Regions from separate parts of the Symbiobacterium ostreiconchae genome, predicted to be linked through region 2. Evidence: riboswitches for the same ligand, from Rfam matches in the RefSeq annotation. Region 2 holds a riboswitch; each other region holds the start of a gene.
What was found. A riboswitch is a leader RNA that binds a small molecule or an ion and turns the genes downstream of it on or off. The one in region 2 is predicted to bind S-adenosylmethionine.

Region 1: it holds a riboswitch for S-adenosylmethionine, as region 2 does, so the genes downstream of both, metK (methionine adenosyltransferase) here and metX (homoserine O-acetyltransferase MetX) in region 2, are expected to answer to the same signal.
Region 3: it holds a riboswitch for S-adenosylmethionine, as region 2 does, so the genes downstream of both, ACZ5UM_RS00045 (methylenetetrahydrofolate reductase) here and metX (homoserine O-acetyltransferase MetX) in region 2, are expected to answer to the same signal.

Annotation. Positions count from the first base shown of each region.
Region 1 is NZ_AP042454.1:1,127,214-1,132,690, reverse strand. Features, by position in the region: gene metK (methionine adenosyltransferase) at 1-921, opposite strand, end outside; SAM riboswitch class I at 1,024-1,132, opposite strand; gene fabZ (3-hydroxyacyl-ACP dehydratase FabZ) at 1,250-1,678, opposite strand; gene pflB (formate C-acetyltransferase) at 2,393-4,621, shown strand; gene pflA (pyruvate formate-lyase-activating protein) at 4,618-5,406, shown strand.
Region 2 is NZ_AP042454.1:2,797,772-2,803,248, reverse strand. Features, by position in the region: gene ACZ5UM_RS13565 (aspartate kinase) at 1-1,248, opposite strand, end outside; gene metX (homoserine O-acetyltransferase MetX) at 1,441-2,598, opposite strand; SAM riboswitch class I at 2,808-2,923, opposite strand; gene ACZ5UM_RS13555 (DUF2249 domain-containing protein) at 3,110-3,337, shown strand; gene spoIVA (stage IV sporulation protein A) at 3,387-4,868, opposite strand; gene ytaF (sporulation membrane protein YtaF) at 4,995-5,477, opposite strand, start outside.
Region 3 is NZ_AP042454.1:10,974-16,450, reverse strand. Features, by position in the region: gene ACZ5UM_RS00070 (GTPase family protein) at 1-207, shown strand, start outside; gene ACZ5UM_RS00065 (response regulator) at 273-974, shown strand; gene ACZ5UM_RS00060 (sensor histidine kinase) at 964-2,142, shown strand; gene ACZ5UM_RS00055 (CPBP family glutamic-type intramembrane protease) at 2,111-2,746, opposite strand; gene ACZ5UM_RS00050 (M23 family metallopeptidase) at 3,007-3,573, shown strand; SAM riboswitch class I at 3,620-3,725, shown strand; gene ACZ5UM_RS00045 (methylenetetrahydrofolate reductase) at 3,803-4,705, shown strand; gene ACZ5UM_RS00040 (hypothetical protein) at 4,768-5,427, shown strand.

The DNA of each region.
Region 1 (5,477 bases), 1.7 Mb from region 2:
CTTGGTGGCGAGGCCGGCGGCCACGATGTTCTTGGCCACCCAGCGGGCTGCGTAGGCGCCGGACCGGTCGACCTTCGTCGGATCCTTGCCCGAGAAGGCGCCGCCGCCGTGCCGGGCGTAGCCGCCGTAGGTGTCCACGATGATCTTCCGGCCGGTCAGGCCCGTGTCGCCCTGCGGCCCGCCCACCACGAAGCGGCCGGTCGGGTTGATGAGATAGCGCGTGCGATCGTCGATGAGGTTGCGGTCCACCACGTCGAGGATGACGTAGTCGATGACCTCCTTGCGGATCTGCTCCTGCGTCGTGTCCGGGTCGTGCTGGGTCGAGATGACGATGGTGTCGATCCGCTTCGGGCGGCCGTCCTCGTACTCGATCGTCACCTGCGTCTTGCCGTCGGGCCGCAGGTAGGGCAGCGTCCCGTTCTTCCGTACCTGGGCGAGCCGCCGGGCCAGGCGGTGCGCCAGGCTGATGGGCAGCGGCATGAGCTCGGGGGTCTCGTCGCAGGCGAAGCCGAACATCATGCCCTGGTCGCCGGCGCCGATCTCCAGCTCCTTCTCGGTCACCTGCCCCCGCACCTCGATCGCGACGTCCACGCCCTGGGCGATGTCCGGCGACTGCGGATCGATGGCGGTCATCACGCCGCACGTCGAGCCGTCAAAGCCGTACTTGGCGCGGGTGTACCCGATGTCCCGCACCACGTCGCGCACGAGGTTGGGGATGTCCACGTACGCGTGGGTGGTAATCTCACCGGTCACGATGACCAGACCGGTGGTCAGCAAGGTCTCGCAGGCCACGCGGGCCCTGGGGTCAAGCGCCAGGATGGCGTCCAGCACCGCGTCCGAAATCTGGTCCGCCATCTTGTCCGGGTGCCCTTCGGTGACGGATTCGGACGTGAAGAGGTACCGCCCCTTCTGGTCGAACATCAGCTCGTCTACCTCCTCTGTCGGCTTGCAACCGATCAGGCTACATGCACATCAAAACACCCTCTTCGCACACACGAAGAGGGTGGATGACGTCTCGCTTCCCTCTTATCTCCCGGTAGTGTGCCCGGCTGGATGTGGCACCTGGCCTGCGCGCACAGGCTGGTTGCCGAAGCTTCATAGGGCCAGTTCCCTCCGCTTCTCTTGATAAGAGTATTCAGTTGCGTACAGGTTACCACCGCGGGAGGTGGCTGTCAAGGACGACTGCGGGCCGGCTCGCGAGGGCGCCGCCCCTTCTGGAACACGGCGAATGCGGGCAGGTGTCAGCGCATCACGGCGCGTCCACCAGCGCGAACTTGAGCGTGGCCTCTGCCTTCAGTTCGTCGCCCACGAAGGCTTTCCCCTGCCCGACGCCCAGGCCGCGGCGCATGGCCACCAGCTCCACCTCCAGGCGCAGCTGGTCGCCCGGCCCCACCGGCCGCCGGAAGCGCGCGTCGTCGATGCCGGCGAAGAGCGGCACCTTGCCGGCGTTCTCGGGCATCGACAGCACGGCCACCGCACCCGCCTGCGCCATGGCCTCCAGGATCAGGACCCCGGGGAAGATGGGATTGCCGGGGTAGTGCCCTTGAAAGACAGGCTCGTTGACCGACACGTTCTTCACCGCCACCACCCGCTTGCCGGGCTCAAGCTCCAGCACCCGGTCGATCATGAGCATCGGGTACCGGTGCGGGATGATCTCCATGATCTGCTTGATGTCCAGCGGATACGCCCCCTAATCTGCGGGAATTCTTATGTTGAGTATTCCCCAAACCGCCCCCTTCTCCTCTTGACGCCCGCGGCGTCGGCGAGTACCATAACCCTACGGGGTATGGGATTTACGCCGGAGGTGTTGCAGCATGATCACGGTTACCCCGGAAGCCGCCGCGGAGATCGCCCGGCGCCTGCAGGGCCAGCCGGAGAACGTCGGCTTCCGGATTTACGTACAGGGCTTCGGCTGAGGCGGCCCCAGCCTGGGCCTCGCTCTGGAAGAGCCGAGAGACACCGACGTCACCATTGTCGACGGCGACGTGCGCGTCTACCTGGAGCAGCGGGTCGCCCACTGGTTCCAGGGAGCGGAGTTGGGCTTCGAGCAGGATCCGTGGGGCGGAGGTTTCACGTTCAAGCACCCCGACGTGGGGAGTTGCTAGGATCCGGACGGGGAGTGGCTGCACCGCTCCCCGTTTTCGTATGCCCGTTGCAGCATCCGCCTTTGTGCCTGGTCTGCAGGGTCTTTCGGGCATGGTCGTGTAGACTTTGGCACTGCTTGTGAAATCATTCGCGAGAAGAATGGCCAGCCTCCTCCCCGGGGCCTAACATAGGGGATGTACCGGTCGGTGCAATTCATCGCCAAAAACCTGCAGTTCATCGGCGGAAAACAACATTTCGCCGGAATCTGCCTGAATTGCGGCCGGCCAGACCCGGGAGGAGGCCGATCATGACCGCGTGGAGTGGATTCCGACCCGGCCGCTGGCAGCGGCATATCGATACCCGTGATTTCATCCAGCAGAACTACTGTCCCTACGAGGGCGACGCATCCTTCCTCACCGGCCCGACCGAACGGACCCGGGCCCTGTGGGAGAAGGTCTTCGCCATCTTCAAGGAGGAGCAGGCCAGGCGGGCCCCGCTGAAGGTGGACACCCAGACGCCGGCCGGCATCCTCTCGCACCAGCCGGGATACGTGGACAAGGACCTGGAGCTGATCGTCGGCCTGCAGACCGATGAACCCGGCAAGCGGACCTTCTATCCCGCCGGCGGCTGGCGCATGGTCGAGGCCTCGATGAACGCCTACGGCTACGAGGCCGATCCCCGGTGGAAGACCATCTACACCCAGTACCGCAAGACCCATAACCAGGGCGTGTTCGACGCGTACACCCCCGAGATGCGCGCCGCCCGCTCCAACCACATCATCACCGGCCTGCCCGACGCCTACGGCCGCGGCCGCATCATCGGCGACTACCGCCGGGTGGCGCTTTACGGCATCGACCGGCTGATCGAGGAGAAGGAGCGGGAGAAGGCCGCGACGGAGCCCTGGATCATGGACGAGGCCACCATCCGGCTGCGCGAGGAGCTGACCGAGCAGATCAACGCGCTGAAGGAGCTCAGGGAGCTGGGCCGCTGGTACGGCCTGGACCTCGGCCGCCCGGCCGAAAACGCCCGGGAAGCCATCCAGTGGCTGTACATGGGCTACCTGGGCGCCATCCGTGAGCAGAACGGCGCCGCCATGTCCATCGGCCGCATCTCCACCTTCCTCGATATCTACATCGAGCGCGATCTGGAGCGGGGCCTGATCACGGAGACCGAGGCCCAGGAGCTGGTGGACCAGCTCATCATCAAGCTGCGCCAGGTCGCCTTCCTGCGCACCCCGGAGTACAACGAGTTGTTCAGCGGCGATCCCACCTGGGTCACCGAGGCCATCGGCGGCATGGGGCTGGACGGCCGCACCCTGGTCACCCGGACCTCCTTCCGCTTCCTGCAGACGCTCTACAACCTCGGCCCGGCGCCGGAGCCGAACCTGACGGTCCTCTGGTCCAGCCGGCTGCCCGAGGGCTTCAAGAAGTTCTGCGCGCAGGTCTCCATCGACACGTCGGCGATTCAGTACGAGAACGACGACGTCATGCGGCCGCTGTGGGGCGACGACTACGGCATCGCCTGCTGCGTCTCGGCCATGCGCATCGGCAAGCAGATGCAGTTCTTCGGCGCCCGGGCCAACCTCGCCAAGTGCCTGCTCTACGCCATCAACGGCGGCGTCGACGAGAAGTCGGGCCAGCAGGTGGGCCCCCGGCTGCAGCCGATCACCGGCGACGTGCTCGACTACGACGAGGTGCGCAGCCGCTTCAGCGAGATGATGGACTGGCTCGCCCGGCTGTACATCAACACGCTCAACATCATCCACTACATGCACGACAAGTACAACTACGAGCGGCTGGAGTTTGCCCTGCACGACCGGGACATCTACCGCACCATGGCCTGCGGCATCGCGGGGCTCTCGGTGGTGGCGGACTCCCTCTCGGCCATCAAGTACGCCAAGGTCCGGCCCATCCGCAACGAGCGGGGCATCGCCGTCGACTTCGAGATCGAGGGCGAGTACCCGGCCTACGGCAACAACGACGACCGGGTGGACAGCATCGCCCGCGAGGTCGTCGAGGAGTTCACGACGCTCCTGCGCAAGAACAAGGCGTACCGCGACGCGGACATCACCCTGTCCGTGCTGACCATCACCTCCAACGTGGTCTACGGCAAGCACACCGGCACCACCCCCGACGGCCGGAAGGCCGGCGTGCCCCTGGCTCCGGGCGCCAACCCGATGCACGGGCGCGACAAGAAGGGCGCCATCGCCTCGCTGAGCTCCGTGGCGAAGATCCCCTACGAGGCGGCCAAGGACGGCATCTCCAACACCTTCTCCATCGTGCCGAAGGCCCTGGGCCGGACCCCGGAGGAGCAGCGCCGCAACCTGGTGGCCATCCTGGACGCCTACACCACCCAGGGGGCGCACCATCTGAACGTCAACTGCCTGAACCGCGAGACCCTGCTGGATGCCATGGAGCATCCGGAGCTTTACCCGCAGCTCACCGTCCGGGTCTCGGGCTACGCCGTGAACTTCGTGAAGCTGACGCGTGAGCAGCAGCTCGACGTGATCAGCCGCACGTTCCACCAGAGTCTGTGACGCACACGGCAGGCGGGGTGGGGCGGGTCCACCTCCAGCCAGCGCCGGACCGCGCGCACCGCACCGGCCGCATCCACTCCGTGGAGAGCTGCGGGGCCGTCGACGGTCCGGGGCTCCGGTTCGTGGTCTTCCTGCAGGGGTGCCCGCTCCGCTGCCGCTACTGCCACAACCCCGACACCTGGGATCCCCGGAAGGGCACGGAGGTCACGGTGGGCAGCCTGATTGAGGAGATCCAGTCGTACCTCCCCTACATGCAGTTCTCGGGCGGCGGCGTGACCGTCAGCGGCGGCGAGCCGCTGCTGCAGCCCGACTTCGTGGCCGACCTGTTCGCCGAGTGCCGCCGCCTGGGCATCCACACCGCCCTCGACACCAGCGGCTTCGCGCCCCCCGAGCGGGCCCGGCCGGTGCTGGAGCAGACCGACCTGCTGCTGCTGGACATCAAGCACCCGGACCTCATGCGCCACAAGGCCCTGACCGGCGCCGACGGGCGGCGCCCCCGCACCACCGCCCGTCTCGCCGCCGCCATGGGCATCCCGATGTGGATCCGCCATGTGGTGGTCCCCGGCTGGACCGACTCCCCCGCTGACGTGGAGGCTCTGGCCGATCTGGTCGAAACCCTGCCCACCGTGGAGAAGGTGGAGCTGCTCCCCTACCACCTGCTGGGCAAGCACAAGTGGGCGGCCCTGGGGATGCCGTACGGGCTGGAAGGCGTCGAGCCGCCCTCTGAGGAGACCATGGCGCGGATCCGACAGCAGCTCACCGCCAGGGGCATTCAGGCGGAGTGACCCCAGGGCGGGAATCCAATCCGCAACCGCTGGCAGCCGGCTGGGGACCGGTGAGACCCGGCCTGAGACCG
Region 2 (5,477 bases):
CAGATCGCCCAGCTGGAACTTGTCGTGGACCGCCCGCACGGCCTCCATGGCCCGGGAAGCGCGCACCAGGCAGGAGATCTTGATCTCGGAGCCGGTGATCAGCTCGATGTTGATGTCCTTCTCGGCCAGCGCCTCGAACATCTTCGCCGCGACGCCGTAGTTGGAGGCGACGCCGGAGCCCACGATGGACACCTTCGCCACGTCCGTATCGTACACGACCCGGGCGCCGGGGAACTCCGGCAGGATCCGGTTGCAGACCTCCAGTGCGGTGTCGAGATCGTCGCGGGCACAGGTGAAGGAGATGTCCGCGGTGGGTCCGTTGCCACAGCCGGTGCCGGCCGACTGCACGATCATGTCGAGGTTGATGCGGGCGTCGCCCAGCGCCTTGAACGCCTTGAAGGCCACACCAGGCTTGTCGGGCAGTCCCAGCAGCGTGATGTGGGCCACCTTGGAATCGAGCGCCACGCCCGAGACGATGCGGTTGTTCCGCGGGCTCAACTTCGCCACCACCTTCGTGCCCCGCTCTTCGCCGCCCTCATCGGGCAGCGGGGCGAGGGAACTGAGTACTTCAAACTCCACCCCGTACTGCTTGGCCAGCTCCACGGAGCGCAGCTGCATCACCTGTGCGCCCGCCGCGGCCAGCTCCAGGATCTCGTCGTACGAGATCTCGTCCAGCCGCCTGGCCGTCGGCACCAGGCGGGGATCGGCCGAGTAGACGCCGTCGACGTCCGTGAAGATCTGACACTCGTCTGCGTTCAGATAGGCCGCCAGGGCGATGGCCGAGGCGTCGGACCCGCCCCGCCCCAGCGTCGTGATGTCGCCGTGTTCGTCGAGGCCCTGGAAGCCGGCGACGATGACCACCTTGCCCTCGGCCAGCTCACGCCGGATGCGGGTGGTATCGATGTTCTTGATCTTCGCGGCCCGATGGTGATCGTCGGTCTGAAAGCCAGCCTGGGGGCCCGTAAGCGAGACTGCCTGCACCCCCAGCTCGTGCAGGGCCATGGTGAGCAGCGCAATGGAGATCTGCTCGCCGGTGGCCAGCAGCACGTCCATCTCCCTGGCCGACGGCCGGTCCGTGATGGCCCGTGCGCGTTCGATGAGCTCATCCGTCATGTCTCCCGGGGCGCTGACCACGACGACCATGTCATTTCCCTGCTTCTTCTTCCAGGCGATGCGCCTGGCCACCCGGCGGTACTTTTCGGGTGTGGCGACCGAAGAGCCGCCAAACTTCTGCACGACAATACCCAAGAGCGCCCCTCCTCTTCTGACGACTCGCGTGTGATTCCGAGGTCAGGGGCTAGTGAGGTGGGCTCCGCGCTGCACTCGAGTGGTCAGAACAGCCTGTTTGCCTGCTTTCCCCGAGTTGTCCATGGATCCCACCTCCTCTGTATCAGGTGCAGGTATAATGTCCTTAATTATACACCTGTCCCCCGTGACCGTCTACGGCTGAAGGGTGGGTTCTTCCTCCAACTCCCGCAGGAAACGGCCGATCGGCTCCTCAATCAGATGGAAGTCCACCAGGAAGGCGTCGTGGCCCCAGGGGGAATCCATCTCCAGGTACTCCGCCCGCCCGCCGGCCGCCTGCACCAGCGCGACGGTCTCCCGCTGCAGGTACGTCGGAAAGAGCAGGTCCGAGCGGATGCCCACCGCCAGCACCCTGGCCCGGATGCGCCTGTGGGCCTCCTCGTAGGAGCCCCGGCCCCGGCCGAGGTCCATCAGGTCCATCGCCCGCGTGAGGTAGAGATACGAGTTGGCGTCGAACCGCTCCACCAGCTTCTGCCCCTGATGGTGCAGGTACGACTCGACCTGGTAGGCGACCGCGAATCCCTGCTGCAGCGGGTCTGCTCCGCTCCGCATGTCCCGGCCGAACTGCGCCCACATCGACTCGTCGGAGCGGTAGGTGATCATGCCCAGCATCCGGGCCGTGGCCAACCCCCGGACGGGCCCCGGCGTGCCGTAGTACTGCCCGCCCCGGAAGTCGGGGTCGTTCAGGATCGCCTGCCGCTGCACCTCGTTGAAGGCGATGCCCTGCGGGTGGAACCGGCCCGCCCCGCCGATGGGGATAATGCCCCGCATCCGGTCGGGGTATGTGGCAGCCCACTCCAGCGCCTGCATGGCCCCCAGCGACCCGCCGACCACGGCCAGCAGCCGCCGCACGCCGAGCAGGTCCAGCAGCCGGGCCTGCGCCCGCACCATGTCACGGACCGTGACGATCGGGAAGTCCAGGCCATACGGTCGTCCGGTTTCGGGGTTGACGGACGAGGGGCCCGTCGACCCCTGGCAGCCGCCCAGGACGTTGCTGCAGATCACGCAGTACCGGTCCGTGTCCAGGGCCTTGCCCGGCCCCACCGCGTCGTCCCACCACCCCGGCTTGGGGTCGTCCGGCCGGTAGCGGCCGGCGACGTGGCTGTCCCCGGTCAGGGCGTGACAGACCAGAATGGCGTTGTCCCCCTCCGGGTTCAGCCGGCCGAACACCTCGTAACACAGGGTCACATCGGTCAGGGTCTGCCCGCTCTCCAGAATCAGCGGGAACTCCGGCGTCGCCACCCGCGCGTACTGCCGCCGCGACAGCAAGGTCGGAACCGGTGCCGCGTTCACGCCCCCACCCCCTCGATTTCACTCACCTCTATGGATGCCTCAGGGCTCGCCATGCCCGGTGCAACGCCGGTCGATCGCCCCACGACTCGCACGCCGGCGGCAGAGGTCTGGGCCAAGTCCGGCTGACAGCGGCGGCAGAGGCCGAACCAGGAAGGCCGCCCCCGATAAGGGAGCGGCCTGCAATGCACGAATCTCTCCGTCCGTCCGCTCTCTTATCTTCCGGCGGCCAGCTGCCGCCGGTGGAATTGGCACCTTCAGACGCCGCCGAGCGTCCTGGGTTGCCGGGTTTCATCGGGCCAGTTCCCTCCACCTCTCTGGATAAGAGCCCGCCGGAAGCACCCTTCCGGTGGGATGCATGCGGTATGCAGTTGTGGCAGCTTTGGCACCGATACTACCACGGCGCCAGGACCTCTGTCAATATTTCCTCCTGCGGAAGTGACGTGCGTCACGTAAGATTCCGGCTTCATGGGTATCATTGGCCACAGCGACCCGACAAAGGTGGTGTGAGCGCATGACCCTGAAGGAAGTCGACGTGCGGCCTCTTCCGCCCGCGCAGCGGCACCCGCTCATCTTCCAGACTTTCGCGTCCCTGGCCCCCGGCGAGGCGATGCGGCTCGTCAACGACCACGATCCGAAGCCGCTGTACTACCAGTTCGCCGCGGAACTCACCGGTCAGTTCGACTGGGAGTACGAGGAGCAGGGGCCCGCGGTCTGGAAGGTGCGGATCACGAAAAAGTAGCAGGCCTGCGTGGAAACCGGCGGGAGGGGGGCTGCGCCCCCCTCCCGGCTTAGATGATGATGCAGATCAGCCCGCCGGAGCCCTCGTTGATGATCCGGCTGAGCGTCTCCTGGAGCTTGAACTGTGCGTCCTCGGGCATGCGGTGGAGCTTCGCCCGGATGCCCTCCTGCACCAGCTCGTGCAGCGACTTGCCGAAGATGTCGAACTCCCAGAGCTGGCGCGGGTCGTCCTCGAACCGCTCCAGCAGGTACTGCACCAGCTCCTCGCCCTGCTTGGCCGTGCCGATGATCGGCGTGACCTCGGCCGAGATGTCGGCCCGGATGAAGTGCAGGCTGGGCGCCGTGGCCTGCAGCTTGACGCCGTACATGATGCCCTGCCGCACCAGCTCGGGCTCCTCGAAGGTGATGTCCTCGATGGCCGGCGTGACGACGCCGTATCCGGTGGCCTTCACCTCCTCCAGGGCGTCCTTGATCTTGTCGTACTCCCGCTTGGCCTGGGCGTACTCCCGGAGGAGCCGGACCATGGTGTGCTTGCCCTCCAGCGGCACGCCGGTGATCTCCTCCAGCACCTGATAGTAGAGATCGTCCCGGGCCTCGGTCTGCACGTGGGCGACGCCGGATCCCATGTCGATCGACTGCAGGTTGACGGCGGCCATGAACTCGTACGAGCTCAGGCGTTCCACCGCCGCGTCGACGTCCCGGATCTTCTGGATGCCCTGCAGCGCCTCGGCGATGGCCTCTTCAAACTGCACACGGACCGGGTGGGCGCTGTCCAGCTCCTCCACCCACCGCGGCAGGGCGATGTTGGCCTCCCGGACCGGGAACTCAAAGAGCGCCTGTTCCAGGATGAGGTGCACGTCATCCTGGCTCAGCTCGCTGGCGTCCACAGGGATGACCGGGGCGTTGTACTTGACCTCCAGTTCACCGGCCAGCTCCATCGTCTCCTGGGCGTACGGCCGGGTGGTGTTCAGCACGATGACAAACGGCTTCCCCAGGGCCTGCAGCTCGGACACGACGCGCTCCTCGGCCTCGATGTACTTGCCCCGGGCCAGGTCGGTGATCGTGCCGTCGGTCGTCACCAGCAGACCGATGGTGGAGTGCTCTGCGATGACCTTCCGGGTGCCGATCTCCGCGGCGTCGTGGAAGGGGATCTCGCCCTCGAACCACGGCGTGCGCACCATGCGGGGCGAGCCGTCCTCGGCCTGGTAACCCAGCGCGCCCTCCACCGCGTAGCCCACCGAGTCGACCAGCCGCACGCGCACCGTCAGCCCCTCGCCCAGCGTGATCTCGATCGCCTCGTCGGGCACGAACTTGGGCTCCACCGTCATGATGGTCCGGCCGTTCCCGGACTGCGGCAGCTCGTCGCGGATGCGGGCCTGCTCGTACTCATCCTCGATGTTGGGCAGAATCACCTGCTCGGCAAGTCGGCGGATGAAGGTGGACTTTCCGGTCCGGACCGGGCCCACCACACCGATGTAGATGTCCCCTCCGGTCCGCCTCGCGACGTCCTCAAAGATGTCAATCCTCTCCACTCCAGCACCCTCCCTAGGTCGCCGCGACGCCAGCGGCCGCCCTTTCGCCGCGGCATGAGTTCTCAGAATGTGGCTCGGGTCCCGTGTCCTACCGCTAATGCTATGAGGGGTCCGGGGAGGGTATGTCTACCAGCCCATCATCCGGTAGAGTCCAAGCAGGGTGAGCAGAACGCCGTGCAGGGCGGTCCAGCGGCCGTGCAGGCGCAGCGGCAGGTGCCGCGCCAGGAGGGCGCCTGCGGTCAGCAGCGTGAACGAGGCCGCTGCGGCCGCGAGCGGCAGGCCCACCGGGGAGAAACCGGTCATCGCCGCGCCCAGCCCCGCGGCCACCGAATCGAGCGCCAGGGCCACCCCCAGCAGCACCGCCTCAGCCGGGTTAATGTGCCCGGAGCGGTCCAGGTCCGCCGCAGAGGGCTCCCGCAGGATCTCCACCACAATCCCCACGGAGCCGAACCGGAGCCGCCAGACTCTGTGCACCGCCGCGGGAGCCCGCCGCCCGGGCGGTGCGCCGGGCCGCGCCCGGAGCGTCTGCGCCGTGATCCAGAGGCCGGTGAGGGCCAGGATGGCGGCGCCGACCCGCTGCGCCACCCCCGGCGGGAGGCGTGCAGCCAG
Region 3 (5,477 bases), 850 kb from region 2:
GCCGGCTTCGCCCTGCGGGAACTGGCCCGGGGGCTCTCCAAGTGGCTGGTGCCCGGCGGCGGCTCGCTGGTCTCCGCGGGCGTGGCCTACTGGGGCACCTACGGGCTCGGCCAGGCGGCCGTGGCCTACTACATCGAGAACCAGCCCATCGAGGCCGCCCGGAAGCTGCTGGAGCAGGGGAGGGAGAAGGCCTTAAGGAAACCGTAAGGTTTGGGCCGGTTTCGCCGTAAGAACTGGGCGGTAGGCTGGAGGCAGGATGGGGTGACGGTTGGATGGCAGAGCCGCTGATCCTGGTGGTGGACGACGAGCAGGCGATTGCCGACCTGGTGGAGATTCACCTGCTGGCCGAGGGCTATCGGGTGCGCAAGGCCGCAAGCGGCGCGGAAGCGCTGCGTATCGTGGCCGAGGAGCATCCCGACCTGGTCATCCTGGACATCATGATGCCCGGCATGGACGGCCTGGAGGTCTGCCGGGCGATCCGGCGCGACCGCAACGTGCCGATCCTGATGCTCAGCGCCAAGTCGGAGGATGTCGACAAGATCCTTGGCCTGAAGGTCGGCGCCGACGACTACCTCACCAAGCCCTTCAACCCGCTGGAGCTGGTCGCGCGGGTGAAGGCGCAGCTCAGGCGCTACCTCTCGCTGAACCCGGCGTCCGCCGCCGCCCGGGAGGCGGGGGTCATCGCGGTGGGCGGCCTCCGGATCGACCCGCTCGGCCGGTCGGTGACCAAGGACGGCCGTCCGGTCGCCCTGACGCCCACGGAGTACGACATCCTGCTGCTGCTGGCGTCCCACCCGGGGCGGGTGTTCAGCTCCGAGGAGATCTTCGAGCGGGTCTGGAGGGAGCGCTACTTCCAGTCCAACAACACCGTGATGGTCCACATCCGCCGGCTGCGGGAGAAGGTCGAGGACGACCCCAGCCACCCCACGCTCATCCGGACCGTCTGGGGGGTCGGCTACAAGATTGAAGACTAACGCTGCGCTGAGCCTCCGCTGGCAGATCATCCTGACGTTCCTGGCCAGCGGCTTCCTGGCCGTCGGCACGACCGTCCTGCTGCTCTTCATCGCGGCGACGGTGGGCAGCATGCTCCCGCCGCTGGGCTGGCTCCTGAACTTCCTGCAGAACACGGTGGGCTTCTGGCCGGTGGTGTTCACGGCCACCGTCGTGCTGCTGTTCGTCTGGTACATCGTGCTGAGCCAGCCCCTGATCCGGTACATCGAGGCGATGAGCCGGGCGATGAACGAGGTGGCCCGGGGCAACTACGATGTGACGCTGCCGCCCCGGCGCCACGATGAGCTGGGCGTTCTGGGGCACAACCTGACGGCCATGGCGCAGCAGGTGAAGCTCTCCCTCGCCCGGGAGCGGCAGGCGAACCAGGCCCGCTACGAGCTGATCACCGCCGTCTCCCACGACCTGCGCACGCCGCTCACCGCGGTGCTGGGCTACCTGCAGCTCATCGACGAGGACCGGTACCGGGACGAGGTGGAGCTGCGCTACTACGTGGACATGGCCTACGAGAAGTCCAGACAGCTGAAGCGGCTGATCGACCAGCTCTTCGAGTTCACCCGCACCAGCCACGGCGGCCTCGTGCTCCGGCCGGTGGCCATCAACCCGGCGGAGCTGCTGGAGCAGGTGGCGGAGGCGTTCGTCCCCGCCCTGCAGGAGGCCGGGATGGTCTACCGGCTCCGGCTGCCGGAAGAGCGGGCGACGATCCACGCCGATCCCGACCTGCTGGTGCGGGTGCTGGAGAACCTGATCTCCAACGCCATCCGCTACGGGCGGGAGGGGAAGGTGGTGGAACTGGAGCTGGAGGTGCGCCAGGCCGAGCGGGCGGTGCTCCTCCGGGTGGCCAACCGGGGCAAACCCATACCGGTGCACCAGCTGGAGCACATCTTCGACAGCTTCTACCGGGGCGAGGGCTCCCGCTCCGGCCGTACCGGCGGCGCGGGGCTGGGGCTGGCCATCGTGAAGAACATCGTCACGCTGCACGGCGGCGCCGTGCGGGCCATCAACGAGACCGACCGCACCGTCTTCGAGGTGCGGCTGCCCATGGGGGGGCCGCCCCCTGCGCTCGGCCCCGGGCCGGGCGCCGGACCCGGCGGCGCGGTCCTCAGCCGAGGTGCGGTGGAACGTACAGGTTGAGGAAGACCGGCACCGCCAGGTTGCCCAGGTCGACCAGGGTGTGCGACGCCACGGCCCACCGGAGCGTCCCCGTCCGGCGGTAGACGGCGGTCCAGGCGGCACCCATGAGCAGGAGGGCGGCCAGGGCCGCCCCGTCGCGGTTGGCAACCGAGAAGACACCGGCCACCAGCGGGTGAAACGCCACGAAGAGCGCAGTGGAGTACGTCGCCCCGGCCCACGCGGGCCAGTGGGCGGTCGCGTCCAGCAGGAGCCCCCGCCAGTAGAACTCCTCGAACCACGGGTTGATGAGGGCGAACAGCAGCCAGCCGATCAGGATGACGGGATCGGCCAGCAGGTGCAGGTTCTGCAGCAGGATCGGCAGCGGGATACAACCGACGAGGAGCGCCAGCGCCGTCCAGCCCCCGCCGCCCCGGGCGGGGGCGGTCCACCGGCGGAGTGCGCCGGGCTCCCGGCCGAGGGCGATGGCGGCTCCCAGGAGCCCCCAGTAGAGCAGGACCGTCGGTGCCCAGCCCCAGGCGCCCAGCGCGCGCAGCGCAACCCGGGCAGTGGCGTGGCATGCGGCGATGATGAGGATCGGGGAGAGGATCAGGTACCGGCGGTTCACCGTGGCACCTCCTTCGTGGCGGTGGCACGCGCGTGACATAACAGCATAATATTGTTACGAGGCGGAATTGACAATACCAGGTCTCTGGCGTGCGCCCGCCCGTACGGCGGCGGGGTCGCCTGGCGCGGGATGCGGGGCGGGCTGCGGCGCCGCGGTATGACGGCTTCTGTAACCTTAAGGAACTCGTAAGATATAGGTGAACAGGAAGCAAGGTTCCTGCGGTACGGTAGGGGTATCAAGCTGGATGGAGGATACCCCTGGTGTACAGTCGCAGATGGCTGCTTCCGCTGCTCCTGTTGCTTGCGCTCCCGCTCACCGTCTGGGGTGCGCTGCCGACCGCGGCGGTGGATCCTGAGCGGGACGTGCAGGCGATCGGCCACTGGATCCGGGACCGGCAGGACCCGGCGGCGCCCGCCCCGCAGTCTCCTTTCGCCTGGCCGGCTCCCGGGCACACCGAGATCACGTCGGACTACGGCTTCCGGCTGCACCCGGTGCTGAAGCGGCTCCGGCTGCACGCAGGCGTCGACATCGGCGCACCCGAGGGGGCGGCTGCGGTCGCGTGCTTCGACGGCGTCGTGATCGCCGCAGCAGAGCTCCCGGCTTACGGGCAGGTCGTCGTGCTGGACCACGGAGGGGGGCTGGCCAGCGTGTATGCCCACCTGTCGGCGATCGCCGTGGAGGAGGGCGACCGGCTGCAGCGCGGCGACGAGGTGGGGCGCATCGGCGCGACCGGTCAGGTGACGGGCCCGCACCTGCACTTTGAGCTGTGGCAGGGCGGCGAGCCGGTGGATCCCCTGCGCCTCGCGAACCTGGCGGGCTTGCCCTAGCGAGTGGGGGTTGCTATACTGTCCCCAAACAATTCAATACCCGCTCGATTCATCCAGAGTGGCGGAGGGACTGGCCCCATGATGCCACGGCAACCGCTCCGGCGCGGAGCACGGTGCCAATTCCAGCGGACGACAGGTCCGAGAGATGAAGCGTGCGCAGCAGTCGGCTGTCTGCGAACCCTTCGTTCTCGAAGGGTTCTTTGCGTATGAAGGGGAAGGAGGGAGCGCCATGGCCCGCTTGCTGAACCGGCTTCAGCAGGGCGCATTCTGCGTCACGGTGGAGATCGATCCGCCCAGGGGGGCGAACGTCGCGAAGACGCTGGAGCGGGTGCGGCGCTTCGGCGACCGTGTGGATGCGGTCAATGTGGCCGACTGTCCGATGGCCAACGTGCGGATGAGCCCCATCACCCTGGCCCACCTGCTGCAGCGGGACGGCCAGGTGGAGGCCATCTTTCACCTGACCACCAGGGACCGCAACATCATCGGGCTGCAGGCCGAGCTGCTGGGGGCGGCGGGCCTGGGTGTCCGCAACATCCTGGCCCTGCGCGGGGACAATCCGGAGCAGGGCGACCACCCGCACGCGCGGGGCGTGTTCGAGGTGGACACCATCGGGCTGATCCGGCTCGCCGCCGCGCTCAACCGGGGACAGACGGTCGCGGGCGGCGAACTGGAGCAGGGCACCGACTTCGCCATCGGCTGCGCCTGCAACCCGGCCGCGGCAGATCTGGAGGCGGAGGTCTCCCGGCTGGAAGAGAAAGTGGCGGCGGGGGCGCACTTCGCCCAGACGCAGCCCGTCTACGACCCCCGCCAGGTGGAGCGGTTCCAGGCGAAGCTCGCGGGACGGGTGAGGATCCCGATCCTGTACGGCATCCTGCCGCTGAAGAGCTACGAGTTCGCCGACCGGATGAACCGGACCGTGCCCGGCATCGTCATCCCCGACTGGGCCCTGGACCGCATGCGGGGCCGGGGCGAGGAGGAGGGGCTGCGGCTCGTCGCCGAGCTCCTGCGGGCGATCGGTCCGCACGTCCACGGCGTGCACATCTTCCCGATGAACAGCGCGAAGCGGGCCGTGGCGGTGCTGGACATCATCGACGAACTGGGACTCCGACAGGCCGTCCGGGTGGGGGTGTAGGCAAGCTGCAGCGCACGATTTTCCGACCCGCCGCAGCGGACATCGAAGCCCCGCTGCCCGAGGTGCTGCGCCTTCTGGGCTACCGGGTGGGGCGCACGCGCCTCAGCGGTCGCGATCTGGCGCTGGTGGAGCGGGGCATTGCCCTCGCGCGGGAGGCGTCGAGCCCGGTGGCCAGCGCTGCGTACTGTGCCGTGGTCGTGCAGGGGGACCAGGTGCGTGCCGGCGTGCCGGGGGTCGAATGGCGCTCCCGCAGCCTGGCGCGGCTGCTCGCCGGGGCCGACGGCGTCTCCCTCGTGGCGGCCACCCTGGGTCCCGGCGTGGATGACCTGACGCGGGATCTGTTCGCGCGGGAGGAGTTCGCCCTGGCCACGGTGGTGGATGCGGCGGGCTCGGTTCTGGTGCAGGGGCTGGCCGAGTGGGTGCGCCGGGCGCTGGTCGGTGCGCTGGAAACCGGGCAGGGAGGCGGCGAGGGCGCTGTGAAGCTCACGCCGCTCTACGGCCCGGGGTACGGCGACTGGCCGGTGGAGGAGCAGATCGCGCTGGCGGCGCTGGCCGGCGCGGCGGAGATCGGCCTGCGCTGCACACCGACGTGCTATCTGGTGCCGCAGAAGTCCCTGGTCGGGCTGTTCGGCTGGCTGCCCCCCGGCGGGCGGGAGTGGTCCCCGGTGGGCTGCACCCGCTGCACCCTGGAGGACTGCCCGTACCGGGTGCGGGGGCGGTAGCGGCCGGACCGGACGGGGGCTCGCCGGGTGCGCTCCCCGGGATGGGCAAG